Regions from separate parts of the Staphylococcus haemolyticus genome, predicted to be linked through region 2. Evidence: riboswitches for the same ligand, from Rfam matches in the RefSeq annotation. Region 2 holds a riboswitch; the other holds the start of a gene.

Region 1 (16,461 bases), 260 kb from region 2:
TTAGGCCAAGATAGTGGTCATTTCTTTTGGCCAGCAGTTATCGCATTTTGTTTAACAGGAATTGGCTTACCATTGTTAGGCGTTATCGTTGGCGCATTAGATAAACAAGGGTATGTAGGTTCATTAAATAAAATATCACCTAAATTTTCTGTAATATTTTTAATAATTATATATTTAACAATAGGACCTCTGTTTGCAATTCCGCGTACAGCTTCGACTTCATTTGAGATGACTGTGACACCAATTGCTCATACAAATAGTAATTTGGTGCTATTTATATTCACCCTTATCTATTTCCTAGTCGTTCTTTACCTATGTATAAATCCAGGTAAAATTGTAGATCGTATAGGATCTCTATTAACACCATTATTATTAATAACAATTTTAGCAATGATAATTAAAGGATTTGTTGATTATAGTGGTAATGCACCATCTCATGGAAACCAGGTTGATTACAATTCAGCTATTGGAAGTTTCTCAAAAGGCTTTACAGAAGGGTACTTAACTATGGATGCAATCGCAGCAATTGCTTTTTCAATGATTGTAGTTAACGCGATAAAAGCCACAGGGGTTAAACATGCAAATCAAATATTTAAACAAACTGTTATGTCAGGATTAATTGCAGCCATAGCGCTTGTATTTATATATGTTTCATTAGGTTTTATAGGCAATCATATGAACGTTGACAACGCGACACTCAAAAATCTGACAGCTAAAGATCAAAATGTTGGCGCTTATTTATTAACAACAATGGCGGCGAATAGTTTTGGTGTCTTCGGTAAATATTTATTGGGTATTATCGTTGCACTCGCTTGTTTAACAACTGCTTGTGGCTTAATTGTATCTGTAAGTCAATATTTTAATAGAATATTCCCTAAAGTTTCATACAAAGCTTATACAATATTTTTTACTTTGATTAGTTTCATACTGGCAAATTTAGGTTTAAATGCTGTAATTTCTATGTCAGTACCAGTATTGAGCGTCATCTACCCAATTGCAATAACTGTTGTGTTACTAATTTTACTTGCACGATTCATTCCAACTAAACCAATTGCACAGCAAATACCAATTGCAGTTATTAGTATTGTTTCAATATTAAGTGTTATAAGTACCAATGGTTGGGTGAAGATGTCATTTATTGAGGCTTTACCGTTAAAGCAATATTCTTTAGAATGGTTCCCAATAGCAGTAGTCGCAACTATTATTGGATATGTCGTTGCTAAATTCGTAAACCAAGACCATATTGTTTATCAAAAAGAATAGCTATCTAAACGAATTAATTATATTAAAAAAGCACATCAAACTCATTTTGAGTTGTGATGTGCTTTACTATTTTAGTTATTCCTTCTTCATCGAAAGTAAGTGTTGTTTTAATTCATCTTCTAAGCCAACAAGTTCTTTCTCAGCTTCTTTACGTTTTTGACGACCATTTTGTTGGATTTGAAGTGTTTGTTCAATTGTTTCAATAATATCACTTTGCGTTGTTTTAAGTGTTTCAATGTCTACAATGCCACGCTCATTTTCCGTAGCAGTTTCAATAGCATTTTGTTTTAACATAGCCGCATTCTGAGTAAGTAAATCATTGGTTGTATCTGTTACAGCACGTTGCGCAGACACTGCATTACGCTGTCTCATTAACGTAAGGGCAATTGCCATTTGATTTTTCCAAAGTGGAATACTTGTAAGTATAGAACTTTGAATTTTCTCAGCCAACGCTTGATTAACATTTTGGATCATTCGAATTTGTGGTGCAGTTTGTATAGCAATTTGACGAGACAATTGTAAATCATAGATACGTTTATCTAAACGATCAACAAATTGTTCCATATCCGCTACGGCTTGTATATCCATTTGATTACCAGTTTGATTGGCATGTTCTTGTAATTTTGGAATGTCGTTCGTTTGTATTTCGTGTTTTCTTCTTTTAGCGGCGGCGATATATAAATTAACATCATCAAAGTAATCTTTATTTTGTTGATATAATCCGTCTAATAATTTGATATCTTTTGATAGATTATTTTTATGTCTATCAAGCTGAATTGTAATTCTATCAATCTGGGAACTTACTGATTGCATCCTAGAAAATACTTCATTAATTGAAGCTTTTGTACGTTTAAAAAAGCGCTTAAGTTTTGATTGTTTCTCTGGATTTAACTCATCAGGATTTACAGCTTTTAACTTAGTCATTAATTGATTAAGTGAATCTCCAACAGGTCCAATATCTTTCGTCTGCACTTCATCCAACATTTTATGTGAGAATTTAGACATATTTTCTTGCAAATGTGAGCCATATGATAATAGACCATCATTGTCTAAAGGTTTAATTTGTTGACTAATACTTTCAATTTTTTGCATTTCTTTATCACTGAATTGTTGCTGAAAATCATCTAAAACTGTATTTTGATTCGCTAGACTGACATTACTATTATTATCTAGGTTATTTAGTTGCTGTTGTTCTATATAATCATCTAATGGATGTGAGTTGTTAAATTGATCATTTCGAGGCATTTAAAAAATCGCTCCATTTCTATATTCTAGTTATCTTTATGACGTTTTTGTTCTAATTTATTAAGTTCCATTTCAACATCTAGACGCTCATAATCATCTTCATTGATTCTCTTCAAATCAGCAATCAACGTACGTTTAACTTCATCTAAAGTTATACGAGTTTGTTCTAATTTTTGCTTTTCTTCAATCGTTTTTTTTGGCATTTTTGCTAATCGAGTATACGACTCTATTAAATTTAGCGCATTATCTATATGCGAATAAAAGAAACTCTCTACTTTAAAAAACATTGCTGGCCTTTGTTTAACAGCAAAATGAATTGATTTTGAAATTCTATATATATCATTGATTTGTCTAAAATCTTGAATAGATCTTACATTGACAAATGATTTTAATATTGTTCTAATCTTATCTTGCGCTTGCTTTAAATGGTTGCTTACGTAATGATAGTCTCTTCGTGAAAGACCAATTTCGGTTAAATACTTCCTAGACGTGAGTCGTTGAGTAGGAAAGTAGGACACAAAAAACATCCCAATACCAACCAAAGCATCAATAATAAATGAGAGATCAAAGCCAAATACGCTGACCATCCAAGATATCATAGCTACTGGAATCCCTACAATTACGCCTAAAAGTCGAGAAATATTATATCTCAAATTACATCTTCCTTTTTATATTTAAATCGATTTAAAATCAGAAAAATCTTCACTCACATTAGTATCTTCAAGCTCATAGTGTGTAACATGTGAAGCAGGTGATGCACCTTCAGTCACAGCATTAATAAACTGTTCGAGGTCATCGTCATTACCTATTGCATATATTTCAACATAATCATCTACATTCTGGACAGTGCCTAGAATATTATACTTATTCGCTAATCTTTGTGTATAATATCGAAAGCCTACACCTTGAACTGTCCCAAACACTTGTAAATGCTTTTGCTTCATAGTATCACTCCTTATATATATTATACGAAGTTTTATACTAAAAAACTAATATTTACTATGGAATAAACAGGCTATCGGACAAAAGTATGAGACATTATATTTTTAATTCAGATATAAAATAGTTAAAATGATTATTATAGGCTAATTGAGAGGGGAAATATACATGTGGACAGTTGCCAAAATTAGAGCTGACTATGAGGGATGGTGGTTATTTAGTGACTGGACAGATAAAATTATAGAGCAATATCAATTTACTTCATATGATGAAATGCTAAACTACTACAAAAATATAATTTCAAAAAGTAAAGATTATTACGATAATTATGTTGTTGGAAAATACAATATTCATGCGTTTTATAACAATTGCGATTTAAACTTTTGTGAAGATTGTGAAGAAGATTTACAAATATTTTATAGTTTTATTGTATTAAATAATAAAGAAGTATATTATAATCTACCAAAAATTAATTAAAAGACAATTTTCTATAATTGTATTGCAATTTGGTAAGAACTAACATATAATTATTATTAAGCAATGGTTTTATTCCATATTGCAAAGAATATCTGTAAGAGTTATTTATAGCGTTTTGTTATTAATACATAATTGTCACATGTATTTTTTGTAATATGCGAATAATGCATATTGAAAGAATTTAGTCTTGGAGGTTTCAGAATTATGAAACAAGGTACAGTTAAATGGTTTAACGCTGAAAAAGGTTTTGGTTTTATCGAAGTTGAAGGTGAAAACGACGTATTCGTACACTTTTCAGCAATTAACCAAGATGGTTACAAATCATTAGAAGAAGGTCAATCAGTTGAATTTGAAGTAGTTGAAGGCGACCGCGGTCCTCAAGCTGCAAACGTTGTAAAACTATAATAAATAGATTGTAAAATATTGACTTTAGTAACACCTTACCAAGATGTAAGGTGTTTTTTATTTTGGCTCTACGTCAAATCGGACTGATGAGTCCAAATATTGAGATTAAGCAACTTTAAGTTGTTTAATCTCTTTTTTTGTTGTTAAGACAAATAGTCGCGAAGTTATAATAATTCGATTACGTAAATTATCATAATTTCTATAACCAAAAGATACCCTTTTAATGAGTTTGATTTTATTATTAATTCCTTCTAACGGACCGTTGGTCAGGTTAGAATATGTCATAGTATTTTCAATGAAAGTAGCTAATCGTCTTAAAGTTCTAATGACTGGGCGTAATTTAGGACACACATCTGAAAGATGAATAGAAAAGAGTTTATGATTAAATTTCTCTATTTGATTTTCTTTTAATAATCTTCTTAGCTCATGAACGTAGTGATATGTATTAAATAGTTCTACATCTACACCTAATAAGTAATTTATAATGCCTTTTTCGGTTTTCCACTCTTTAAATAAATGGACTTTATGATAATTAAATGCTTCTAGCGTTTCAAAAGGTTTAAGAAATAGTTTCCAATAACTTTTATATTTATTATAAAGCGGTCTATTAGAGGTTCTATAACAATTCATTACATGAACTCTAGACATATTTAACGCTCGATTTAAAGATTGAACAATATGAAAACGATCAATAATAATCTTCGCGTTAGGAAATAATTGTTTGATTAGTGACATATATGGTTCATACATATCAATCGTTACTGTTTTGACTTTTTGTCTGAGTTTTAAAGAATAGCGATAAAAATGATCTTTTAGCGATTTTAACTTACGATCCGCTACCACATCTACGATGCGGTGCGATACAGCATCTGCATAAATAAAACTCATTTTTCCGATAACATTTTTAACACTTTTAAATTCGTCCATCATTAAGTGTTCAGGTAAAGCATCAAAAGAAGACTGACCTACGTCGCTTGCCGCTTGATTAATCACTCTAGACACAGTCATTGATGATACTAAGCATGACTTAGCGATAGATTTTTGAGAGCGGTATTCTTGTGCTTTATCTAAAACTGCAAGTTTTGTTTTATTAGAAATAAAGCAATGAGCGTCGACAATATTAGATTTAGCAGTAAAATGACTGTCACATGATTTACAATAAAATCTTTGTTTTTGAAGTTCTAAATAAGCGGGCATTTCCATAATTTTAAGTAAAGTAATCGTTGAGGTTTTCTTACCATTTTTTACTATTGAGAAATTTTCATTTTTAGTTGAACAATTTTCACAATGTGTAGGTTGATAAGTGAGCTCGGCATAGTAAAACAAGCTCATTCGTCCTTTATGTTTTTTCTCAATCACTTCATCTGAAAAATTTAGATTTTTATCTTTAATTCTTAATGTATTTAATATAGACTTACACATAGGCGCATTACCTTTCTTTTTATTTTGTTTGGTAGCTAATAATTATAGAGGTAATTGCGCCATTTTTGTATTCAAACATAAAAATTGGACTGATGATTTTTAGTCATCAGTCCAATTTATTATAGAGCCATTTTTCTTTGAACATTCTTAAGAATTATTTTCAAAATTGGTAATTGTTATTTAGTATCGTTAATAATCAATTGACGTAATGATTGGCGTTTAATAACTTCACGTGCTTTACCATCTTTTAAGAAAAATACAGGTGGTTTCTGCATTTGGTTGTAATTAGAAGCCATTGAGTAATGATATGCTCCTGTAGATAAAATTGCTAGGTAATCACCACGTTGAACAGAAGAAGGGAGTTTTGCATCACGAATAATGATGTCACCTGATTCACATAATTTACCAGCAATTGTTACTGTTTCATCAGCTTCTTCATGACGGTTTACTAATAAAGCTTGATATTTGGCACCATATAATGCAGTTCTAATGTGATCGCTCATGCCACCATCAATTGAAACATATTTGTTTACTTCAGGAATTTCTTTAATTGTACCTACTTCGTATAAAGTAATTCCAGCTTCTCCAACAATAGAACGGCCTGGTTCAATACCAATTTCCGGTACTTCATAATTTAGACGTTCAGTTTCAGCTTTGATTGCATCTGTAATTTCTGCAATACCTTCTTCAATAGGGAAGCTTACGTCTCCTTCAACGTATTTGATACCGAAACCTCCACCTAGATTAAGTAATTCAACTTTGATATCATTTTCAGAAAGCCAGTTAAGCACAATCTTAGCAGTTTCAATCATCGCTTCAGTTCCTTCGATTTGAGAACCAATATGGAAGTGAATACCTTTTAAATGTAAACGTTTAGAGTCGCGCACTTTATTGACCGCTTCAATCGCTAAGCCATGGCGAATTGATAAACCGAATTTACTATCTTCTTGGCCAGTTTGAATAAACTCATGCGTATGTGCTTCAACACCAGGGTTAACGCGTAATACTACATTTACAGTGTCGCTCGCGTATCTGTCGATTAAATCAATTTCCTCAAGTGAATCGATAACAAAATAACCAACGCCACTTTCTAAAGCGTATTGTATTTCACGTTTGGTTTTGTTATTCCCATGGAAGTGGATCTTACTTGGGTCAAACTTTGCTTCTAATGCAGTATATAATTCACCTTCAGAAACTACATCTAATTGTAAGTCTTCTTCTTGTACTAATTTGACCATTTGGATACATGTAAATGCTTTCGAAGCATATGAAATATTATATTTTAAACCACTTTTTTGAAAAGCTGAGTGATATCTACGCATTTGATTGCGGATTTCATCTTCATCATAAACAATAGTAGGGGTACCAAAGCTTTGTGCAAGTGTCTTTAAACTTGTACCCGCCATTGTTAACTCACCATAATCATTATATTTTACTGCCATTTTATCTATACTCCTTTATGAGAGAATCATGATTCATAGCACTAAGTTGTTCTGAATTAGCGCCTACACCTTTGAATGTATATTCATCAATGCGTATATCGTTATTATATAATATCACTTCATCTTGTGCATCGACTTCCTCATCAACTTCAACAAACATATGGCTCATCATTAGTGCGCGAATAGGGTAGCGTTTACCTTTAATTAATGCTTCATGTTTAGCTCTCGATTTAAGAATACCATCTCCATAGCCTACATCTACAACTGCTAATCGCGTATGGTCTCTAGTAGCTTCAAAGGCAAAGCTATACCCACAATTATCTCCAGCATTCACTTCACGCACTTGTATCACATTACCTTTTACAGTAAGAGATTGTTTAATACTATATTCATTTAAAGCACTATATGGTCGAGACCCATACAATGCAATGCCTACACGTGCATGTGTATGATGTGGTAAAAGTTTCTGACCTTCACGATAATAACTTGCACTATTTTGCGCATGAATTAAATCAAAGTGATAACCTTCATCTAATAAGGTATCTACTATATTTAACCATGCCTCACGTTCTATACTATACTCAGGCACATCAAATTCATCTGCATAACCAAAGTGCGTCCACAATCCACTAATAATCATTTTGTCTTCATTTGAGTTAATATGATGATCATTGAGTACTTCTCTAATTTCTTCTAATGTTCTAAATCCAGAACGATGAAGTAAGTTTTCAAATTCTAAATGTACTTTGATACCACTTAAATCATTCTTATATTTATAATAATAGGCTAATGATGGTAGGGTCATTTGAATTTGATAATGTCTTACTTTTTCAAAATCATAAACGGCATTCATCAAGAAAATAGTGGCATCAGGCGCTATTTCTCGTACTTTAATGGCTTCTTTTAAAGAGGTAGTACTGAAAGTATTAATTCCAGCTTTTAAGAAAGAAGTAACAGCAAACTCCAAACCATAATGATAAGCGTTGTTCTTCACTACAGCCATAATTGAATTACCATTTTTAACTTTAATAGCATTTTGTAAAAACGCTTCTTTATCGACGGACCATATTGCTGTCAATGTGAATTACTCCTCTCCATAATGCATTAATAATTGTTCATAATAATTTGCCACATAGATTAATACTTTTTCATCAAAATTAAGATGAGATGTATGAAGTCCAGTCACAAAACCTTTGTCTTCGTTTCGAGTACCTACAAATGCAAAGTATGCTGGGGCCAACTGTTGACCATAGAAGCTAAAGTCTTCACCAAATAAGAATGGAAGAGGCTTATCTATAACTTCTAGATTTGCAGCATTAATCGCTTGTTCTACACTCGCACGCAATTTAGGACTATTCATCGTAGGTGGGTAGCCTTCTTCAAATTTCACTTCACAATCCACATTAAATAATAAGCTTACACTCTCAGCAATTTTATGCATTTGTGTTTTTACTACATTTAAATCATTTGGATCATAAGTTCGAATCGTTCCTTCTAAATATCCATGGCTAGCTACAGTGTTAATAGCTTCTCCAGCTTCAAAATGACCCATATGAACAATATTTCGTTTTAAGCCATTGAGATGATACTGTTGTATTTGTCCTACTTGATTTAGAACGTGTAGAAGGGCTTCACCACATGAATGACCTTGCTCTTTATCTGCAACATGACTTGATAATCCTTTTAAGAAGAAGCGATATTCAGTTGCACTTGCTGTAATTTCTTCATCACGGATAACAACTTGTCCTTCATCGGCAAATGGATTAACATGGATGCCAAAAACAGCTTCTATTGGATAGTTATTAAACGCACCTGCTTTAATTAGACGATTCGCTCCGCCACCAGTTTCTTCGGCAGGTTGGAAGATGAATACAACGTTGTGTGGAAGCGTTCCTTTATCGAACATTTCTTTGCATCGTTTAACAAATAACATTAATGCCGTTGTATGTCCGTCGTGACCACATGCATGCATTACATTATCCGTTTGACTTCGATAATCGACATCATTTTCTTCAAAAATTGGTAACGCATCGATATCCGCACGAAATGCAATGGTATGATCACTATTACCGTTTAAGTATGCTATTGCACCAGTTTCAAGAGGGCGCTCATATGACACTCCTAATTCTTCTAAAAACTGTGTGATATATTTTGTCGTCTCGAATTCATGTAAACTTAATTCTGGATGTTGATGTAAATGTCTTCTATGTTTAGTTACAAACTCTAATTCACTCATCATATCATTCCTTTATTAACTTAATTAGTCTTATTAATATTGTAACTTATTTCATCTTTTTATGTATGACGTGATATTAATTTAAATAGTTTTAATTTTGAAATAGAGGCGTATGGATTATTTGCCCATTGCTTGGCCTGTTGGTAAAAATTCTAAATACTCTTTACTATGCCCAATCCACTTTTCATAAGAATAACTAAAACTGAGAAGGGCTCAGTTAAGCGCCTTCTCAGTTCAGTAAGCTATTGTGATTATGCAATACAGCTATAAAATAGTTTTTTTGACATAGCCACTCATCAAACACTCATATCATTAGTCATTTAATTTTCTTAATGCTGAAACAATTTCACGTTTAGAGTCTTCTACTTCCGAAGTTTGTTTAATCACTTTAGCAGGGGTACCAGCTACGACTGCACCAGCTGGAACATCTTGAGTAACAATTGCACCCGCAGCGACAATTGCGCCTTCGCCAACATGAACACCTTCTAAAATGACTGCATTAGCACCAATTAATACATTATCATCTATGACTACTGGTGAAGCACTAGGAGGCTCAATTACGCCAGCTAGAACGGCGCCAGCACCTACATGCACATTTTTACCAGTTGTCGCACGACCGCCTAATGTAGCATTCATATCAATCATAGTTCCTTCACCAACTACAGCACCAATATTGATTGTTGCGCCCATCATAACGACAGCACCGTCTTCAATAATTGCTTGTTCACGTATAAATGCACCTGGTTCAATACGCGCATTTGTATTTGTTAAGTCTTTAAGTGGAATTGCTGAATTACGTCGATCCATTTCAATTTCTAACTCAGTAATTGTAGATTGGTTTGATTCATAGAATGGTTTCCAATCATCGGCTTCACAAAAGATTACTTTAGAATTGTCGGAACCAAATACTTTAAAAGAATCAGGGAAGGTAACACCATCAAAATTACCATTAACATATACTTTTAATGGTGTAGATTTTTTGGCGTCACTAATATATTGAATAATTTCCTCAGCTGATAAATGTTGTACCATAATTTAAGTCTCTCCTTAATATTTGCTAGATTTTATAACTTATAGGTTGTCAAACGTGTAATAACCGTTAGATTGGTTTATTAATTTTTCAGCAGCAGTGATTGCTCCATTTGCAAAAATATCTTTAGACTGTGCTTTATGTGAGATTGTAATGGTTTCATCTGTTCCTGCAAATAATACATCATGTTCACCTACAATAGTCCCACCACGAATTGAGTGAATGCCAACTTCGTCTTTAGTGCGTTGTTCTGTAAGTTCATGTCGATCATAAACTGTTGTGATATTTTGGCGTAAGTCTTTAATAACATCATATAATTTTACTAATGTCCCACTAGGAGCATCTACTTTTTTATTATGATGTGCTTCAGTCAACTCGATATCATAATCTTGCAGAAGTGGGACAGCTGCTTCTAATATTTTAGTTAGAGCATGTACACCATAACTCATATTTGCACTAAAGAATACTGGCATGTTATGGCTTAATTCATTTAACTTTTCAATTAATTTTTCCTTTTCACCTGTAGTAGCTATAACTAAAGGTAATTGAAACTCTTCTTCAAGAAGTGGGAACAATAGATTAGGATTTGAAAAATCAATCGCTACATCCGCTTCATTTTGTGCATCAGCAATGTGATCATAGTGTGTATATGGTGTTGTCTCATTTTTTTGAGGCTCAATAACCCCTATAATTTCATGACCTTTTTCCTCTGCTAATCGAGCCACTCTTTGATTCATTGCACCGTAACCAATAAGTAAAATTTTCATTAAAGTTCACCTGCTTTAAACTGTTCAAATACATTGATTAAGACTTTGGCATCTGCATCTTCTAACGGAAGAAGTGGTAAACGCAATTTATAATTACCAAAACCTAAATGACTTGTTAACGCTTTAATCGGAATAGGATTAACATCTACAGAAAGCGCATCTAATAATTTACTAATTGGTTCGAAATCGTTTGAAATATCTTGTCCACTTTGTTTAGCATCATATAAAGCTTGGAATTCTTTAGGAATTGCATTAGCAATGACTGAAATAACACCATTGCCACCTCTTTGATAAAATTCGACAACATTATCATCGTTACCACTATATAAAGCGAATTCTTCTTGATTGATACGACTTTTAACGTCTTCATAATATTCAAAGTCATTTGTGGCATCTTTGATTGCAACAATATATTGGTTATGACTTAATGTTTCAACTGTCTCTGGTTCAATTGTCATGTTTGTACGAGAAGGCACATTATATAGTACAACTGGCAATTCAACTTCATTCGCAATCGTTTCGAAGTGTTTAACTAAGCCACGTTGATTTGTTTTATTGTAGTAGGGGGTAATCAACATAATTGCATCTGCACCAAGTGCTTTAGCGCGTTGAGATGCTTGAATTGATTTAGCAGTATTATTCGTACCTGTACCTGCAATAATAGTCACACGATGATTAACTTGCTTTATAACTGACTCCAATACTTGTTCTTTTTCTTCTTCAGTTAAAGTAGGGCTCTCAGCTGTAGTTCCATTAACAATAATAGCTTTTACACCATTGTCTAATAGGAAATCTACGTGTCTCTCTAATGCATTATAATCAACTTCATTATTTGTGAATGGGGTAGCAAGTGCTACTCCTACACCTTCGAATAAATGTGGCATATTATCTAGCTCCTTTTAAATTGATTACTTGCTCTAATACTTGTACTGCATTCAATGCTGCACCTTTTAATAAATTGTCAGATGTGCACCAAACGTGGAATGTATTATCTAATGAGTCATCTCTACGAATACGGCCTACAAATACTTCATCTCTACCAGTAGAGTTAAGTGCCTGAGGATATTCATTTTTTTCAGGGTTATCAACTAATACAACACGTTCGTCTTTATCAAATAAATCTTTAATTTCTTGTACAGTTGCTTCCTTATCTAAAGTAACGTCAATTTCAACACTATGACTATCTTGTACTGGAACACGTGCACATGTCGCAGTTACTTTTAATTCAGGTTCATGTAAAATCTTGCGTGTTTCATCAATCATTTTTTGTTCTTCTTTTGTATATCCATCCTCTAAGAACACATCAATATGTGGTAACACATTATTATAAATAGGGTGAGGATACGCTTCTGGTTCTTTACCATTTGCACCTTCAGCTAAATCTCTTTTACCTTTAATACCTGAACCTGAAACAGCTTGATAAGTAGTATATGCAACACGTTTTAAACCAAATTGATCTTGTAATACTTTTAATGGTACTACTGATTGAATTGTAGAACAGTTAGGGTTGGCAATAATGCCGCGCTTAAATTCAGGTTGATTTACTTCAGGTACAATTAAGTCGATATCTTCAGTCATGCGCCATTGACTAGAGTTATCGATGACAATTGCACCTGCTTTTTCAAAGATTGGGGCGAATTGTGCACTTGTGCCACCACCGGCACTCATTAGAACGTAGTCAAATTTTTCACTTGCTGCTTCTTCTGTTAATTCTTGTACAACATACGTTTGACCTTGAAATTGAACTTCTTTACCTGCTGATCTAGCTGATGAGAATAATACTAACTCATCGAACTTGATGTTTTTGCGATCAATTGTTTCTAACATTTTTGTTCCAACTAAACCTGTTGCTCCGACTACTGCTAATCTTGTCATAAAAGTCACTCCAATATCATTTGTTTGAATTTTAAAAAAATTATTTATAAATAGCATGTTGATGTTTAAATATCAAATGCATTGTATAATACTTCAACCGCTTTTTCTCCATTATCAGCATCTATCACATATGAAATACTAATTTCAGATGTTGTAGTTTGATAGAATGGGATATTTGCATTAATTAAAGTAATGAAAGCCTTTGATGCAACGCCCGACATATCTCTCATACCAGAACCAATAAGCGAAATTTTAACGTATTCTTCATTAATTTTATAATCCAATGCGTTAAATGAAGAAGAAAGATTACTCAAAATAGTTGAAATTTGTTGTACATCACTATCTTTAATAGAGAATGATAGCTGCAATCCTTCAATGTTAATTATTTGGGATATCATATCCACATTTACTGAACCTTCTTCTAATGCTGTGAACAATTGCGTTAAAAGACGATTATCAGGTAGGGGATAACTAATTGTAACGTGCATCATATGTTTATCTAATGCTACACCTGTTACAGCTTTCTTCTCTAATAAATCTGTTCTTGACATAATCCATGTTCCTTTCTCATTTGATAAAGTTCTACCGAGATACAATGGGATATCATAGTTCTTAGCAAGTTCTACGCTTCGAGTTTCAAGAACGCCTGCACCTAATGCACTCATTTCCATCATTTCTTCATAAGAAACATAATCTAACCGTTTTGCCTTACTTAATATTCGAGGGTCAGTGGCATAAACTCCATCAACGTCAGTATATATTTCACATGGAATTTGATTACTTGCAGCAATTGCAACTGCCGTTGTATCTGATCCTCCACGTCCTAACGTTGTAAGTTCAAATGCATCATTGATACCTTGGAAACCAGCAACGACTAATACATCTTTGTCGGTGAATGCTTTATCAAATGTTTCTGGATTGATTTCAGCAATTCTGCTCTTTAAATGATGGCCAATCGTTTTAATACCTGCTTGATAACCAGTCATTGCTCTAGCATTAACACCGATATCATTTAACACCATGGATAAATATGATACAGTCTGTTGTTCACCGGTCGTTAAAAGTAGGGCGAGTTCCTCATCTTTAGGTGTAGCAGTAAGATTTGATACATTATCCATTAATTGATCTGTTGTTTTACCCATAGCACTAACAACTACAATTAATTGTTCACCGTCATCCACACGGTTCTTAAGCATTTCTGCAATATTTTTTATCTTTGTAAAATCAGCGACGGATGAACCACCGAACTTCAAAACACTTCGTTTCAAAACTTTACCTCCTAAAATATAGGGAGGCACACGCTATAAAAAAGAACAAGTTCGGAAGTGCGAACTTGTTCGTGATTTATATACAAGTGATGCACTCCATTATTAAATAATAATGACAAACTTTCAGCTCTTAACCACAAAGTCCAACAAATCATAGCTGCGATTATGATTCATTTCGGCATCGCACCCTTTCTATATTAGCTGTTGCAGACAGTTTATCTAATATATACTGATGATTGATGCGCCTCATCAATTTCTTATTCAATTGCTATGTTTTATATTATACATATGGCAATTGTGTCTGTAAACCGATAATTGTGATTTTTTGAAATAGACTGAAAAATTAGAAAGTACTTTTACTATATGTAAGTAAAGATTTATCAAATGAGTAATATGATAGTAAAAAACGCACTCCCCAATTTAGTAATAGGGAAGTGCGTATGTGCTTATATATTATTTTTGTAATACGCCAATTTCTTGTAAATATTCTTCATAAGGAACTTCTTTAGATAAACCACCTGATTGATTTAGATCAATCACACGATTTGCAATAGTATTGATAAATTCAAAGTCATAAGATGTAAAGATGATTGATCCTTTGAAAGAAGCTAATCCATCATTTACTGCTGTAATACTTTCTAAGTCAAGATGGTTAGTAGGTTCGTCTAATAGTAAAACATTAGCACTTGATAGCATCATTTTACTTAACATACAGCGAACTTTTTCACCACCAGAGAGCACACTAGCTTTCTTTTTAACTTCTTCACCACTAAATAACATTCGTCCTAAGAAACCACGTAAGAAAGTTTCTGTTTGTTCATATTCAGGTGCATATTGACGTAACCAGTCTACTAAATTCATGTCTACGCCTTCAAAGAACTCTGAGTTATCTTTAGGGAAGTAACTTAATGAAGTTGTTACACCCCATTTAAATGTACCTTCATCAGGCTCCATTTCACCAGCTAAAATTTTCAGTAATGTAGTTTTTGCAATTTCACTATCTCCAATCAAAATTGCTTTATCATTAGGATTCATAGTGAATGAAATGTTATCAAGTACTTTTTCACCATCAATTGTTTTAGAAAGTCCTTGAACAGTCAATAAATCATTACCGATTTCACGCTCTGGTGTGAATTTAACATATGGATAACGTCTTGAAGATGGTTGAATATCATCTAATTCAATTTTTTCTAATTGTTTCTTACGACTTGTTGCCTGTTTAGACTTAGAGGCATTAGCTGAGAAACGTACAATAAAGTCTTGTAACTCTTTAATTTTTTCTTCTTTTTTCTTATTTTGTTCTTGAGCCATTTTTTGAGCTAATTGACTAGATTGATACCAGAAATCATAGTTACCTACATATAATTTAATCTTACCGAAATCTAAATCAGCAATATGTGTACATACATTGTTTAAAAAGTGACGGTCATGAGATACCACGATGACAGTATTATCGAAGTTAATTAAGAAATCCTCTAACCAACTAATGGCAGGAATATCTAGACCATTGGTAGGCTCATCAAGTAAAAGTACATCAGGCTCACCAAATAAACTTTGAGCTAATAAGACTTTCACTTTTTGATTATTTTCCAATTCTGACATTTGCTTATCATGTAAATCAGCAGATATGCCTAAACCTGAAAGTAAAGAAGCAGCGTCAGCCTCTGCGTTCCAACCATTCATTTCGGCGAATTCACCTTCTAGTTCAGCGGCACGTATACCATCCTCATCACTGAAATCAGGTTTCATATAAATTTCATCTTTTTCTTTCATGACTTCATATAAGCGTTCATGTCCCTTGATAACAACATCTAATACACGTTCTTCTTCATAGGCGAAGTGATCTTGTTTCAAAACAGCTAAACGTTCATCTTTACCCATTGAAACATGTCCTGTTTGAGAATCAATTTCTCCTGATAAAATTTTTAAAAACGTTGATTTACCAGCACCATTAGCACCGATAAGCCCATAACAATTTCCTTCAGTAAACTTAATATTTACATCTTCAAAAAGTTTACGATCGCCAAAACGTAAACTTACATCAGTTACTTGTAGCATGCATTTACTCCTTTATTTATCGTTTATCTAACGG
Region 2 (16,461 bases):
TATGAGCCTGGACTTCATCAGGAATCTGACTTGCTATAAAGTCAGCAGCCATCTGACGTTCTCGCAAGTTAGCATCAACTAAACCTTTAAGATCATCCACGTCATAGCTAAAAATATTTTCGCTGATATTAACATTTGGTTCAATATCTCTAGGAACCGCAATGTCTATTAACAATAATGAAGAAGCTTTTCTCTTAAGATTGACCGACTCAATCATAGATTTTGTAACAATAAAATCTGGCGAACTTGTTGAACTGATAACAATATCAGCATTAGTCAAAAGAGTTGGTAATGACTCAAGTGTATTATAATTTACGCCGTGCTTCGTTGCTAATTTATACGCATTAGTTTCAGTTCTATTAACGACAGTAATATCATCAATACCAGAACCTAATAAATTTAAGAGTGATAATTCACTCATTTCCCCTGCACCTATAATAATAGTTTGTTTACCTTTTAGTTTACCAAATACCTTTTTAGCTAATTCAACTGCTGCATATGAAACACTCACAGCATTATCTGCTATGTCAGTCTCATTATGCGCCTTTTTAGCGAAAGTAATAGCCTGTTTAAATAAATGATTAAAAATTGTACCAGTTGTTTGAATGTCTTGAGCTAAAAAGAATGCATCTCTCATTTGTCCAAGAATCTGAGTTTCACCTAATACAATTGAATCCAAGCCAGAAGTGACACGCAGTAAATGTTCAACTGCTTCGTCCCCCACTTTAACTTCTGACATATTTTTTATATCATCTACATCAAATCCAAATGAACGCGCTAAAAATCTTTGAATATAGTAACGACCTGTGTGAATTTGATCAACAATAGCATATACTTCAGTACGATTACATGTAGATAAAATGACGTTCTCTAAAATAGATTTAGTTTCGAACAAATCTTCATGGGCTAATCGTAAGGCATCATCTCTAAAAGCTACTTGCTCTCTAAGTGCTACATCGGCAGTGCGATGATTTATACTTATAGCAATAAAATGCATTTATAACGCCCTCCAAATACTAACAATACAGTTAGTATAACACATAATTTAATGATTTTAAGTTGATTGCTCAAACAAATTAGAAAGATTCTAATTTAAAGTCAAAATTTTGACACTTATCCCATTAAAAAATCTAAACAGAAGTTTGACCTCTGCTTAGATTAAAATAATTATAAATAATTAGCAATTAAATCCCATATTTGTTGCTGCTTTGTATTTTGAATTGATGAGTAACTAATAATCGTATCATCTGGATCTAAATCTAATTTCTCTTTAATATTTTTAATATGCTTTTGAATCTTACCCTTTGCAATCTTGTCCTCTTTAGTACAAATAACTAGTGTAGGTATATCAAAATGTTTTAAGTAATTATACATTAAAACATCATCTTCAGTAGGATTGTGTCGTAAGTCAACTAATTGAATGACTAGCTTTAAACTCTCTCTCTTAGTCAAATATTCTTCAATCATTTTACCAAATTTCTCACGTTGTGATTTACTCACTTTTGCATAGCCATACCCAGGGACGTCGACAAATATTAATTGATCATCAATATTAAAGAAATTTAATGTTTGTGTTTTGCCTGGTTGTTGCGACGTGCGAGCCATATTTTTTCTGCCAATCATACTATTAATGAAAGAAGATTTACCAACGTTTGAACGTCCACTTAATGCTACTTCAGATAAACCTGTATCAGGATATTGAGCTTCTTGTACAGCACTTATAATCAAATCAATGTTATTAGGATTAATATTCATAAATTATCCTCTCTTTAGTAATTAAATTTAACTGTTTCATTATAATATATATTTCATTATATCTAAATAAGCAATTTTTTAATTAAAAAAGGAGCAGAACAGAATTCAAATAGAATTCGATGTTCCACTCCAACTTTAATTGTTTATAAAATCTTAAAATTATTTCAACTGTTCGGCGCAATCTTTACAAAGCGTACTCAAACTTAATTATGCTGATGTTTTACTATCATTTAATATGTTACCTTCAGAATCGTATAATTCTGGGTCAACTTCATCATTAATTGTTTTATCAGTAATAACAACTTTAGTTACGTCTTCTGATGAAGGAACATCATACATGATATCGATTAATGCTTCTTCAATGATAGAACGTAATCCACGTGCTCCTGTTTTACGCTCAATAGCTTTCTCACTTACCGCAGCTAATGCTTCTTCGGTAAATTCTAACTCAACATTATCAAGTTCTAACATTTTAGTATATTGTTTTACTAAAGCGTTCTTAGGTTGCGTTAAAATGTTTTTAAGCGCTTCTACATCTAATGTTTCTAAGTTAGCAACTATTGGCACACGACCAATAAACTCAGGTATTAAACCATATGATTGTAAGTCTTCTGGGCGAATTTGTTCTAACAATGCTTCTTCATCGTATTTATCCGCTTCATTACTTGCAAATCCAATCACTTTTTCTCCTAAGCGACGTTTAATTACTTCATCGATGCCATCAAACGCACCACCTAGAATGAATAAGATATTTGTTGTATCAATTTGTATTAATTCTTGGTTTGGATGTTTACGTCCACCTTGTGGAGGCACACTTGCAGTCGTTCCCTCCAAAATTTTAAGTAAGGCTTGTTGAACACCTTCACCAGATACATCACGTGTAATTGATGTGTTTTCAGATTTTCTAGCAATCTTATCAATTTCATCAACATAGATAATACCTTTTTCAGCTTTATCAATATCGAAGTCAGCTGCTTGAATTAATCGTAATAAAATATTTTCTACATCGTCACCAACGTAACCTGCTTCAGTTAAACTTGTAGCATCTGCAATAGCAAATGGAACGTTTAAAGTTTTAGCTAATGTTTGTGCTAATAGTGTTTTACCGCTACCAGTTGGTCCTATTAACGCAATATTACTTTTTTGTAACTCAACTTCATCTTCATTAGGTCCTAATTGTTGGATACGTTTATAGTGATTATATACTGCAACTGCTAAAGATTTTTTAGCTTTTTCTTGACCAATAACATATTCATTTAAATGATCCATAATTTCTTTCGGTGTAGGCAGTTCAGTAAATTCTTCAGAAGTCGTTTGAGCTAACTCTTCTTCTACAATTTCTGAACATAGTTCGATACACTCATTACAGATATATACGCCACTTCCTGCGACTAATTTCTTAACTTGGTCTTGGTCCTTACCACAGAAAGAACATTTTAAATTTTCTTCATCTTCATTGAATTTAAACATTCATTTACACCTCTATTCTTAAACGACTATACTAGATAGCATTCTACAATGCAAATTCATGGTTAACAACTAAAATGCTTAAAACATAGAGTAGCAGGTTACATATATTGATGCACCTGCTACTTTAAATTTTAATTATTAATTTAACAATGAATTATTATTTATCTTCTTTAGTAGATTCAACGTATTTAGCATTGTCTCTAAGTAAGTCAATTACTTTTTGGATACGTACATCATTTTTAATAATGTCAGTATTACCTAAAGTATTTTTAATATCTTCAACTGAGATATTAAATTGTTTACTCATTTTTTCTAATTCTTTATCGATATCTTCATCATTTGCTTCAATATTTTCTTTATCGGCAATAGCTGAAAGTGTTAAGTTTGTTTTAATGCGTTGTTCTGCATCATCTTTCATTTGTTCTCTTAATTGAGATTCATCTTGACCTGAAATTTGGAAGTAAGTTTGTAAATCTAATCCTTGTTGTTGGATTCTTTGACCAAATTCTTGAACCATACGATCTAATTCAGTGTCAATCATTGCTTGAGGAATATCGATTGTAGCATTATCAGTTGCTTTATTAATTGCTTCTTCTTTTTCAACATTTTCAGCTTCCTCAGCTTTTTGTTCTGATAAACGTTTGCGTAAGTTTTCTTTGTACTCATCAACACTGTTAGCATCTGAATCTAATTCATTTGCAATTTCATCATCTAATTCAGGTACTTCTTTATATTTAATTTCATTTACTTTAGTTTTGAAAGTAGCTTCTTTGCCAGCTAATTCTTCAGCATGATATTCTTCAGGGAAAGTTACAACTACATCTTTTTCTTCACCTGTTTTAACGCCTACCAATTGATCTTCAAATCCAGGAATAAATGAGCCTGAGCCAATTTCAAGATCATAACCATCTGCTTGTCCACCTTCAAATTGCTCGCCATCAACATAGCCATCAAAGTCAATGTTTACTGTATCTCCATTTTCAACAGCACCATCTTCTTTAACTACCATATCAGCTAGGTGTCCTAGGCTATGGTCAATTGCTTCTTGTAAATCTTCATCAGTTAATTCTGAATCTTGTTTTTCTATTTCTAAACCTTTGTAATCACCTAATTGAACTTCAGGTTCAACAGTTACAGTAGCTTCAAATTCAAAATCTTTACCTTTTTCAATTTGTGTAACATTAACTTCTGGTTGAGCTACTGGATTGATTCCAGTTTCATCAATAGCTTCACCATATGCTTCAGGTAATAGAATATCTACCGCATCTTGATATAATGCTTCTACACCGAAACGTTGTTCAAAGATAGGACGAGGCACTTTACCTTTACGGAAACCAGGCACGTTAATTTGTTTAACTACTTTTTTAAATGCTTGATCTAATGCTTTGTCTACTTTTTCTGCTGGAACTGTAACTTTTAATAATCCTTCGTTACCTTCCTTTTTTTCCCAAGTTGCTGTCATGTATAAATACCTCCATGATTACATTTTTATTTTTTCAACTTCCCTATTATAGCACACGTCCTATACGGACACAAACAGTCTTTTATAGGGTTTAAAACACTTTTAAAATTCAATAATCTAACTTTAACGAATTAATTTAACAATATAAAATAATTTGCTCAAATTTGACCATCAAGACTATTAATAAAATTTAATATTTTTAAACTATCTTCATTAGTTTGTATACCAATCATTGATTTAAAGTAAACATCATAACCAGTAATCCAATCATCACAAGTGTATAAATCGAATACATTAAGTGGATATAGTAATATAGCATGATTATTCATGGTATGTATTGCTTCATCAATGATATTGAGTGCTCCATTTTCTAGCTTATCAATTACTCGAGGAATTACTTGAGTTTTAAGTTCAGTATGTTCCAAACCATTAAGCTCATTAGGAATAACGTTAACTGAATAATTCATCTTGTTAATATTAATTGGTGTATTGTAGCCAGCAAATCTTAAAAATTCTAACATTAAACTTTTTAAATTGTCTGCCTCAACCTCATTAGATAATAAAAAGGCTATAGTTTCTTTAAATTCATAATGCCCATTATCAATTAATTTAAGAACTAATTGTATTTGTTCATTCACATTGAGTGTATTAAATTTAGCCAATGATTGGCTTGTGATATGTTTATCTTCATTGAGTTGAGATTGAGCATATTCCTTTAATGGAAATAACGCCATTCTTGTTTTATGACTTTGAACTTCGTCTATAATTTGATTGATAACATTTACAGACTCATAATACTGACCTAAGCCATTTAACGCCTTGATATAATATAACATTAACTCATCATACGCTTGAATGCCTCTTTTTAAAAGTACAATAGCTTCTTCTCTTAACTCCAAAAACGAATTCAAATGATATAACATATCACATTTAATTAAGGCTAATGTCTCATCTAGTTCAAATTGTGCTTCATAATCTTCAATTAATTGATATACTGTTTCGTAATGTTGACTGTTATGAGATGATTTAATATCTTTATACAATTTTTGTTGTAGTTTTGGAAAAGGGATGATGTCTGACATGTTGTATCCCTCCTATAAATCTTTTAAAATTAATGCACTCCATGTTTCAAATTCATCATTATTATCAATACGCTCTTTTTCTAACCATTGAATTTTTAATGTATCTGTTTCACGTACTTCAATATCATTTGAGTTAACTTTAATTTTAAAAACTACACCTATATGTACTTTACCCACATCGTTTGTATCATCATTTATAAAACCTATATATTCCAAATTCTGAGAATTAGCTTCTAATAAACCGACTTCTTCTTCTAGCTCTCTTTGAGCATTTACCCTTAAAACTTCATTTACAGAATTTGCGCCAATCACATCATTCATGTGTCCACCTACACCGATAGAAGATTGACCATGTAAACGTGACTCTCCACCACCACTTAATCTTTTGTATACTAATATTTCATTTTTCTCATTTTCTAAAAGACAATATGATATTAATTGTTTATATGAAGGATCTTCTTCCATATCTCCACGTCTTTTAACTTCATAATTAGAAAAAGTATTAAATATCGCTTCACCTTGTGGATCATTTTTAGTTAAAAAGCCGTTAAAAGCATTTGACTCTTGTTCAAAAAGGATATCTCTTGGTACAACTATAATTTGCTCATCATATTTAGACATAGTGTTCTCCTTACAATAATTTCTTAATTAGCATTTTATCAAACTCGATCACCAAAGAACAAATAAAGGTGCATTAACGATTTATAATTTCAATTCTTAATTATTTGAAAACAAAAAAAGATGACTTCAAAGTCATCTTTTATAAATCAATTATTTTAAAGCTTCTTTAGCTTTTGAAACTAACTCTGCGAAAGCTTTTTCATCTGAAATAGCAACTTCAGAAAGCATTTTACGGTTAATATTGATGTCAGCTTTTTTCAAGCCGTTCATTAATCTTGAATAGCTCATGTCATGTTGACGTGCAGCTGCGTTAATACGTGTAATCCATAATTTACGGAAATCACGTTTACGTTGACGACGGTCACGGAAAGCGTATTGACCTGATTTCATTACTTGTTGTTTTGCTACTTTATATAATGTGTGTTTAGCACCGAAGTAACCTTTAGCTAATTTAATCGTTTTTTTACGACGTGCTCTTGTTACTGTTCCACCTTTAACTCGTGGCATATTAAATTCCTCCTTAGATATAACAATTAATTATCGTACATTTATCAATTACAATTATTTTTTATAAGCTAATAATTGTTTTACTCGTTTCATATCGCTTTTAGAAACTAATTTAGCTTTACGTAATTTACGTTTTTGTTTAGTGTTTTTATTTGCAAATAAGTGTGATGTGAAAGCTCTTGAACGTTTTAATTGACCTGAACCAGTTCTTTTAACACGTTTAGCTGCTCCACGGTGAGTTTTCATTTTTGGCATGATTCATTTCCTCCTAATAATAGTGAATTATTTTTCGTTAATAGGCGCTAACATGATAAACATTTGACGCCCTTCCATTTTAGGTTTCTGTTCAACAGTGGCAATATCTTTACATTCGTCAGCGAATTTTTCTAATACGCGCTGACCAATTTCCTTATGAGTGATTGCACGACCTCTGAAACGAATAGAAACTTTACATTTATCGCCTTTAGATAAGAATTTACGACCATTTTTCAACTTAGTTTGGAAATCATGTTCCTCAATAGTTGGACTTAGGCGTATTTCTTTAACATTGATAACTTTTTGTTTCTTTTTCATTTCTTTTTCTTTTTTCTGCTGTTCGAATTTGTATTTACCATAATCCATAATTCTTGCAACAGGTGGTTTAGCATTTGGTGCTACAACTACTAAATCTAATTCAACACGTTCAGCCATTTCTAATGCTTCTCGTTTTGATTTAACACCAATTTGGTCACCATTTTGGCCAATTAAACGTAATTCTTTAGCGCGAATCTTTTCGTTAACTTGCGTTTGATCTTTTGCTATGGTTGACACCTCCCAAAATTTTACGAAATTTTCCAAGCAAAAAGAGCGAGCATAGAATGCCCGCTCTTCTCTCATACACATATAATGTGTGACATGATTAACCTGCCAACTGCTTGATGCGTCGCTACAGGTGAGAAACGGGTGTTTCTACTTGGTACGTTTCGTATTCAACGTTAATAATCATATCAGTGTATATCATATAAGTCAACAATTATTTTAATATTAGTGATGTTTTACTTCATCCATTGAAACATCTTGTCTTAAATCTACTTTATCTAATGGAATTATCTTCGTTTTATATCTCAATTTATGATAAATAAAGAATACTAAGAAAACTGGGATTCCCATATATGTGATAATGAAGCGATTTAAATCGAAATGACCTGTTTTAATAAAATCAACATCTTGCCCGATTATGACAATCACACAGAGCAAGCCTGCGAATATAGGACCGAATGGGAACCATTTAGCTTTATACTTCAACTCCCTTTTACTATGATGTTGTTTTTCGAAAGCTCTTCTAAATCTGTAGTGACTAATTGCAATACCTACCCATGCGATAAAGCCTGTCATACCACTTGCAGCAACAATATATTCATATGCGTCACCACTTAGTTTTTGCACTAAGAAAATAATAACAACTAAAATCGCTGTCGCAAATAAAGATAAGTATGGCACACCATATTTATTCGTTTTACCAAATGAATGGAAAGCTAATTTATCTTTACTCATAGAATATAACATTCGTGTTGATGCATACATACCTGAATTACCTGCTGATAAAACTGATGTTAAAATAACTGCATTCATAAATGATGCCGCAAAAGCTAACCCAGCATTTTTAAACACGAGTGTAAATGGAGAAGTAGCAATATTATCATCGCCACCCATCAATGCATTACTATCGTAAGGGATTAACATACCTATAACAAATATTGCTAATATGTAGAATAATAATATTCTCCAGAATACTTGTTTAATAGCTTTAGGTACAGCGCGTTCTGGATTTTCAGATTCTCCAGCTGTAATACCAATTAACTCTGTACCTTGGAATGAGAATCCAGCAACTAGGAAGACGCCTAGAATTGATAATAAACTTCCACCTAAGTTACCACCTAGAATTGGTCCGTCACCTTTCGTAAATGTCTCGAAACCTACAAATTCTCCACCCATAATACCTAGTATCGTTAAAAGACCAATAATGATAAAGATAATGACTGTTACAACTTTGATTAAAGCGAACCAATATTCACTTTCACCATAAACTCTAACAGATAAAGAGTTTAGTGCGAATATAATAACTAAGAATATACAACTCCAAACCCATGCTGGAATACCAGCCATAGGTGTCCAATATTGAATGACTTGTGCAGCAATGGTTACATCTGCTGCAACTGTAATAACCCAGTTAAACCAATAGTTCCAACCTAACGCAAATCCTAAAGATGGATCTACAAAACGTGTTGCGTAAGTACTAAATGAACCAGACACTGGTAAATACGTTGCCATTTCACCTAAAGATGTCATGAGGAAGAATACCATAGCTCCAATAATCGCATATGCAATTAAAGCACCTAATGCCCCTGCATCGTGTATTGCTCCCCCAGAGGTCATAAATAATCCGGTACCGATACAACCACCCATTGCTATCATAGAAATATGGCGGTCCTTCAGTCCTCTTTTGATTCCATCATCTTGATTTTCGACTTTTTTCATAGAAGCTCCCTTTCTTACAGTAGAGGCTAACTAAAATAGTTTTGTTGTGTTATGCGATGATTATGAACGCATTCAAATTATACTTCCAAATAGTTTATAATTCTTTAAAGCATAAAAAAATGGTTGCATACCTTTAGATATGCAACCATCTGCTTAATCTATGTCGGTAGCACATCACAAATTGTGACAGTACAGTTTCTTTTCGATAACTGTCCCAACAAATGATAATTAAGGGTATCATTCATTTCGGCATCTTTACCTTCCACACTTTCAACATACGTTCCTTAATAACTTCTGAAGTGTTACTAATTAAAGACGCAACCTCTAACTCTTTTTTTAATTAACTATATAGTAATATACATTAAGCTATCATTTTTATCAAGACTATCTATGTTTTTTCAAACGAATTTCATCTACTAAATTCCAAATAAATTCATCTTTTTCAACTGTTTCTTGATCTTGAGAGCCGTATTTACGTACATTGACTTGATTGTTTTCAACTTCTTTATCACCAACAACTATTTGATAAGGTATTTTTTGCATTTGTGCTTCACGAATTTTGTACCCCATTTTTTCATTACGGTCATCAATTTCTACACGTACACCTTGTGATTTTAATTCATCTTGTAAATTTCTAGCATAGTCATAATGTAAGTCAACATTAACAGGTATTATTTCAACTTGTTTAGGTGCTAACCAAGTTGGGAATGCACCCTTAGTTTCTTCAGTTAAGAACGCTACAAATCGTTCCATAGTTGAAACTACGCCACGATGAATAACTACTGGACGATGATTTTCACCATCGCTACCGATGTATGTTAGTTCAAAACGTTCTGGCAATAAGAAATCAATTTGAGCAGTTGATAAAGTTTCTTCTTTACCCATAGCAGTCTTAACTTGAACATCTAGTTTTGGACCATAGAATGCCGCTTCACCAATTGCTTCAACATATGGTAATCCCATTTCATCGACTGCTTCTTTTAACATAGTTTCAGCTTTGTTCCACATTTCATCATCATCCATATACTTCTCTTTATCTTCTGGATCTCTGTAACTTAATCTGAATGTGTAATCTTCAAAGCCAAAGTCACTATATACTTCTTGAATCATGTTAACAACACGTTTAAATTCATCTTTAATTTGATCAGGTCTAACAAATATGTGTGAATCGTTTAATGTCATTCCACGTACACGTTGTAATCCTGATACAGCACCACTAGCTTCATATCTGTGCATAGTTCCTAATTCTGCAATACGGATAGGTAGTTCACGATAAGAATGAGGACGATTATTATAGACCATCATATGATGTGGACAATTCATAGGTCGTAATACCATTTCTTCTGTTTCATCTAATTTCATTGGTGGGAACATATCATCTCTATAATGATCCCAGTGTCCAGAAGTTTTGTATAACTCAACATTTGCTAACACTGGAGTATATACGTGGTCATAACCCATACTTACCTCTTTATCAACTATATAACGTTCAATTTCTCTACGAATTGTAGCACCATTAGGCAACCATAATGGAAGACCTGCACCTACTAATTGATTATTAGTGAATAGCTCTAAATCTTTACCAATTCGACGGTGATCACGCTCACGACGCTCTTCAAGCATCTCTAAATGTGCTTTCAAATCTTTTTTATCAAAGAATGCTGTACCATAAATACGCTGTAACATTTTGTTATTGCTGTCACCACGCCAATATGCACCGGCAGTTGAAAGTAATTTAAATTCTTTGATTTTTGAAGTTGAAGGAACGTGTACACCACGACATAAATCAGTAAATTCACCTTGCGAATACAAAGTAACACTTTCATCTTCAGGTATAGCGTCTATTAATTCCAATTTATAAGGATCATCTTTGAAGAATGATTTAGCTTCTTCTCTTGATACAACTTTACGTTCAATTTTATGATTTTCATCAACAATTTGTTTCATCGTTTTTTCAATTTTTTCAAAGTCATCTGACGAAACCTTTTCATCCATATCAAAATCATAATAGAATCCACCGTCTATAACAGGGCCAACTCCAAACTTAACATCCCCATATAAACGTTTTAAAGCTTGGGCCATTAAATGGGCAGTAGAATGACGTAAAACTTCAAGCGCTTCATCACTACCTGGAGTCACAATTTCAATTGAACCGTCTTCTTCTAACGGTCTAGTTAAATCGACCATTTGATTTTTAAATTTACCAGCAACCGCTTTTTTTCTTAATCCAGGGCTAATTGATTGTGCAATTTCTTCAGTTGTAATGCCTTTATCAAACGCTTTCGAATTTCCATCTGGGAATTGAACATTTATTTGATCCATTAGAAAACCTCCATAATTAAATTCTAATTTCGTTGAAATAAAAAACTCGCCCCTAAAAAAAGGGACGAGTTCGTCGTGGTACCACCCTAGTTATTTAGCAATAGCTAAATATCTCTACTTAAGATAACGGTCTTGAGCCGGGCATTGATTACCAACACCTAATGATGAAGGAGTAATAATTTAATTTATTAGCTAATCTCTCATCATACATTAGCTCGCTGTATAACATGGATTAAATTATCATATCTTCAACTATTTCAACGATTAAGATTTATCTTAATTATACAATAGTTATTTTAAATTTCAATTGTTTCTTAAATTTTTACCATCCAAATAATATGGCGTTGATAAAGATTTAATTCTTTCAATAATTCTAGCGGCTTTTGTTTCTTCCGCACCTTCACGTGTAATAGATAAATGATGTTCTAGCTCTTCAAAATTTAAATTCGATGAGAAAAACGTTGGTAGTTCTTGAACCATGCGATAGTGTAATAATGGTCCAATTACTTCATCTCTAACCCAAGGTGTTACTTCTTCCGCACCTATATCATCTATCATTAATATATTTGCCTCTCTTATTCGTTGTAACTTTGTTTCATAACTCCCATCTCTGAAACCACTTTTGAGTGTGCGAATATATTCAGGTAAATAAACAATCGTAGAAGCAACACTTTTAGCTTTAAGTTGATTGGCAATTGCACCTAGAATAAATGATTTCCCTGTTCCAAATGGGCCGTGAATATACATTCCTTTTACATTTTCTCCATTAACTAATTGTTTACAGATATCATTTACATTTTTAGCAATAACTAATCGGTTCAAATCAGTGTCATAAATATCTTTCATCTTAGCGTTTAATGTATCACGTTGCATATGGTGTGATGTGATTAAGTGAGAATTAAATCTTTCTTCATCGTGTTTAATTTTGCAAGGGCACATGTTATAACGTATTTTAATTCTATTATTGTCGATATATAATTCAGGAACATGACCCTTAACAAAGTTCGGACAATTTTCATAATCATGCCCATCATAATTTTTTTGTTGATCTTTATACTCTTGCAACACATTTAAGTCATTATCAATGATTTCATTGGTCAATTCAGATTGATGTTCATTTAAAAATGATTTAACATCAGGATCGTTAACGACTTGTTTTTTAATTTTAGCAATTCTTTTTTCTAAATCGCCATTTGATTTGATAATACTATTGAATGATTTCATTTAATCCTCCTCCCAATCGCGTTTTAGTTGTTCACGAAACGCAGCTCTTTCCTTTTCAAACTGTTCTTGTTCTTCTTTAGTCGTTTCTTTATCAGTTTTTTCTTGACCTCTATTTTTTAACCATTTAGGTGTTTTTTCTCTAGATACAATCTCACGTGATTTTGAATAACGCTTTCTTGATTGACGTTGGTCATTACCTTTATATTCTGATTTTGATTCATTTGCTTTTAACGCATAGTTATATGCTTCTTTTGCAGTCTTAATACCTAATTTTTTCCAATTAGATGCGATTTCTAAAATATATGTTTTAGGTAGTTTCATCTCATTTTTTAGCATTACAAATTGTAAAAGAATATTAATTACACCAAAGCTTAATTTTTCTCTTTCGACTAACTCTTCAATCATTTTCTTTTGTTGAAATGTTGGTTCTGATTCTGACCATGACGCCAACATATCTACTGGACTTGTTTCCTCTAACAATTGAAACCAATCATCATTGGAAGTTGGTTGACTTGAAGACACAGATTGATTGTTACTATTCACTTCATTATGATTACTTGCCTTAGGCTCTAATTCAGGTAATTGTTGATTATGTTCAATTAAATAATACGAACGTGCATGCTTTCTCATTTCTTCGTATGATAATTGTTGATTACTTGTAATAGAATTCAATATAATTCGTTTCATAGCATCTTCTGTTAAACCATACAATGTAGCCAATTGAACAATTAAATCTCTAGCTTCTTTAGTTATAATTTCATCGCTAATAAAATGATGACGTAGCATTTCTTTTAAAATCTCAAAATCAAATGATACATTGGATAAATCAATACCATGATATGGTTTTTCTTTTTTAATTGATGAAGCATCAATAGTAACGCTTGAGTGTGGAATTTTAAAAACATCAGTAAACTTGCGAGTTACTTGTTGAAACCCACTTAAATCAAAATCATGCTTTTTAAAATAATTTTTTAAGCTTTTAAAACGTTGTTTATCGACTTGGTTATATAGATAAATTGATAACATAGGATCATTAAAAAATTGATAGGCAGTTGGTGGTTGTATCAATTCGTAAATAAAAAATGATTGTCGTTCATCATGCTTTACATATGTTTTAAATAAACCGATTGCTTCCAATAAATCCATATACTGTCTAAATTCTGATAAATTCATTTTCAATTCATTCATTATTGTGTAATGCGTTAATGTGTCATCACTATTCACGAATTGGTTCATAAAGTGATATGTACCTATCGCTTGCGCGCCAATTAATGGCATATACAATCTATTAAGTATTTCCAAATGATTATGATTAAATTGGAACTGACGATACACTTTAAAACCGTCATGTGGACTCAAACCATACTCATACGATTGTAAACTCATTTATAGATCACTCCGTTTATTATCGTTCAAGATACCTTGCATTGATGCTAACAATTGATCAACATCTTTAAACTCTTTATAAACTGAAGCAAATCTCACATAAGAAACTTGATCGACATGCATCAACAGGTTCATAACATGTTCACCAATATCTCGCGAAGATATTTCAGTTTGTCCGCTATCACGTAGCTGCCATTCAACTTTATTAGTAATATCTTCTAATTGTTGATAACGTACTGGTCTCTTTTCACAAGATCTAACAAGACCATTTAAAATTTTCTCTCTTAAAAATTGTTCTCGAGTTCCATCTTTTTTTACGACAATTAATGGACTTACTTCTATATGTTCGAACGTCGTAAATCGAGTACCACAATTTTCGCATTCTCTTCTTCTTCTAATTGCATTTGCATCATCCGCATGTCTAGAATCAACTACACGCGAATGTGTTGAACTACATTTTGGGCATTTCATATCTTTCACCCTCTTGAATAGATTATGATTCATTATACTATAAAAGCATTCTTGACAAAAGAAGTCTAATTCTCATTTAAATTAAACTAAAACAAAAGTATCTTAATAAAAATCTAGTTTTATGCATAATATATTTCTTTAATGACAAGAATGCGTGAAAGTTTTAATACAAAATCACATAAAAATAAAATACGAGACTATCAAATCTTAGTCAAAAGATTTAACAGTCTCGTTTTAATTTATAGTGATATCTTATTATTTAGCCGTTGCAACATTTTCAGAGCCAATTAATTTAGCAATTTGTTGAGCAACTTCAACTACTCTATTTGAGTAACCCCACTCATTATCATACCATGCAATCACTTTTACTTTATTATCATCCATCACAATTGTGTTTTGAGCGTCAATAACTGCTGAATTAGGATTTGTATTGAAGTCCATTGATACTAGTGGCTCGTCTTCTACATCGAGAATACCATCTAGTCCAGCATTTCTGAATGCGTCATTGACTTGTTCAGCTGTAACATCTTCTTTTAAATCTACAACTAAGTCTACAAGTGACACGTTATTAGTTGGCACACGTAAAGCTAAGCCATGCAATTTACCTTCTAATTCTGGAAGTACTTCTTTTAAAGCTTTAGCTGCGCCAGTTGAAGTTGGAATAATACTTTCATTACATGAACGTGCACGACGTAAATCTTTATGCGGATTATCAATATTATTTTGATCGTTAGTAATCGCATGTACTGTTGTCATAAGACCGTTAACGATGCCAAATTTATCATTAAGCACTTTTGCTACCGGACCAATACAGTTAGTTGTACAAGATGCATTACTAAAAATGTCATATGTATCTACATCTAATTGGTTATCATTTACCCCTTTAACCACCATTTGTACATGGCCACCCTTAGAAGGACCAGTTAGTAATACTTTTTTAGCACCTGCATTAATATGGCCAATTGCTTTATCGCCATGGTTAAATTTACCTGTAGCTTCAATTACAATATCAATGTCTAAGTCTTTCCAAGGTAAATTTTCAGGGTTACGGTCAGAAACAAGTTTAATATCTTGTCCATCGACACGGATACCGTTCTCAATTGGTTCAACTTTTTTATCAAATCTACCATGAGTAGTATCGTAATTTATTAGATGCGCAATTGTTTCAGGTGGATAGCTTGCGTTAATCGCTACAACGTTTAAATCTTCTTTATGTAATGCGATTCTTAACACCATTCTACCTATTCTACCCATACCATTAATTGCAATATTTGTTGACATTTAAAGCACCCCTTGATTGTTTGTTTATATGTTATACTTTATAAAAATAGTGTAACATATTAATTTAAATTTGAAAGCGTTTTCCATTAATTTTAAAAAATTTTTTAATCGACAATATTTGGTTAACAAAAAAAGCTCTAATAGACTTATCTATGTAAAATTTAACATTTACATCATTCATCTATTAGAGCCGAAGCATAAATAATTGCTTAAGCAAATTTTATCTTTCTTTGTTAATAAAACCTTTATCAGTCAATAGCTGTTCTAAGTTTTGTTTCAGTTCCAACTTATCTCCTAAGTTATCTATAACATGGTCTGCCATTCTACTCTTTTTATCTATTGATATTTGACTATAAACGCGCG

The links. A riboswitch is a leader RNA that binds a small molecule or an ion and turns the genes downstream of it on or off. The one in region 2 is predicted to bind lysine.
Positions count from the first base shown of each region.
Region 1: another riboswitch for lysine. It lies ahead of EQ029_RS07100 (aspartate kinase); the one in region 2 lies ahead of EQ029_RS05795 (amino acid permease).

Region 1 covers NZ_CP035291.1:1,456,203-1,472,663, forward strand. The annotation lists gene brnQ3 (branched-chain amino acid-like transporter carrier protein BrnQ3) at 1-1,263, shown strand, start outside; gene EQ029_RS07035 (toxic anion resistance protein) at 1,339-2,508, opposite strand; gene EQ029_RS07040 (5-bromo-4-chloroindolyl phosphate hydrolysis family protein) at 2,535-3,161, opposite strand; gene EQ029_RS07045 (acylphosphatase) at 3,183-3,452, opposite strand; gene msaA (regulatory protein MsaA) at 3,616-3,924, shown strand; gene cspA (cold shock protein CspA) at 4,129-4,329, shown strand; gene EQ029_RS07060 (ISL3 family transposase) at 4,435-5,751, opposite strand; gene lysA (diaminopimelate decarboxylase) at 5,928-7,193, opposite strand; gene EQ029_RS07070 (alanine racemase) at 7,195-8,271, opposite strand; gene EQ029_RS07075 (amidohydrolase) at 8,278-9,429, opposite strand; gene dapD (2,3,4,5-tetrahydropyridine-2,6-dicarboxylate N-acetyltransferase) at 9,742-10,461, opposite strand; gene dapB (4-hydroxy-tetrahydrodipicolinate reductase) at 10,501-11,226, opposite strand; gene dapA (4-hydroxy-tetrahydrodipicolinate synthase) at 11,226-12,110, opposite strand; gene EQ029_RS07095 (aspartate-semialdehyde dehydrogenase) at 12,112-13,101, opposite strand; gene EQ029_RS07100 (aspartate kinase) at 13,167-14,369, opposite strand; lysine riboswitch at 14,451-14,627, opposite strand; gene EQ029_RS07105 (ABC-F family ATP-binding cassette domain-containing protein) at 14,823-16,427, opposite strand.
Region 2 covers NZ_CP035291.1:1,196,203-1,212,663, reverse strand. The annotation lists gene hemA (glutamyl-tRNA reductase) at 1-997, opposite strand, end outside; gene yihA (ribosome biogenesis GTP-binding protein YihA/YsxC) at 1,168-1,755, opposite strand; gene clpX (ATP-dependent Clp protease ATP-binding subunit ClpX) at 1,963-3,225, opposite strand; gene tig (trigger factor) at 3,383-4,687, opposite strand; gene EQ029_RS05820 (hypothetical protein) at 4,846-5,769, opposite strand; gene EQ029_RS05815 (NUDIX domain-containing protein) at 5,782-6,390, opposite strand; gene rplT (50S ribosomal protein L20) at 6,541-6,897, opposite strand; gene rpmI (50S ribosomal protein L35) at 6,952-7,152, opposite strand; gene infC (translation initiation factor IF-3) at 7,180-7,707, opposite strand; ribosomal protein L20 leader region at 7,730-7,857, opposite strand; gene EQ029_RS05795 (amino acid permease) at 7,921-9,414, opposite strand; lysine riboswitch at 9,574-9,749, opposite strand; gene thrS (threonine--tRNA ligase) at 9,799-11,736, opposite strand; gene dnaI (primosomal protein DnaI) at 12,040-12,960, opposite strand; gene dnaB (replicative helicase loading/DNA remodeling protein DnaB) at 12,961-14,346, opposite strand; gene nrdR (transcriptional regulator NrdR) at 14,347-14,817, opposite strand; gene gap (type I glyceraldehyde-3-phosphate dehydrogenase) at 15,073-16,098, opposite strand; gene coaE (dephospho-CoA kinase) at 16,319-16,461, opposite strand, start outside.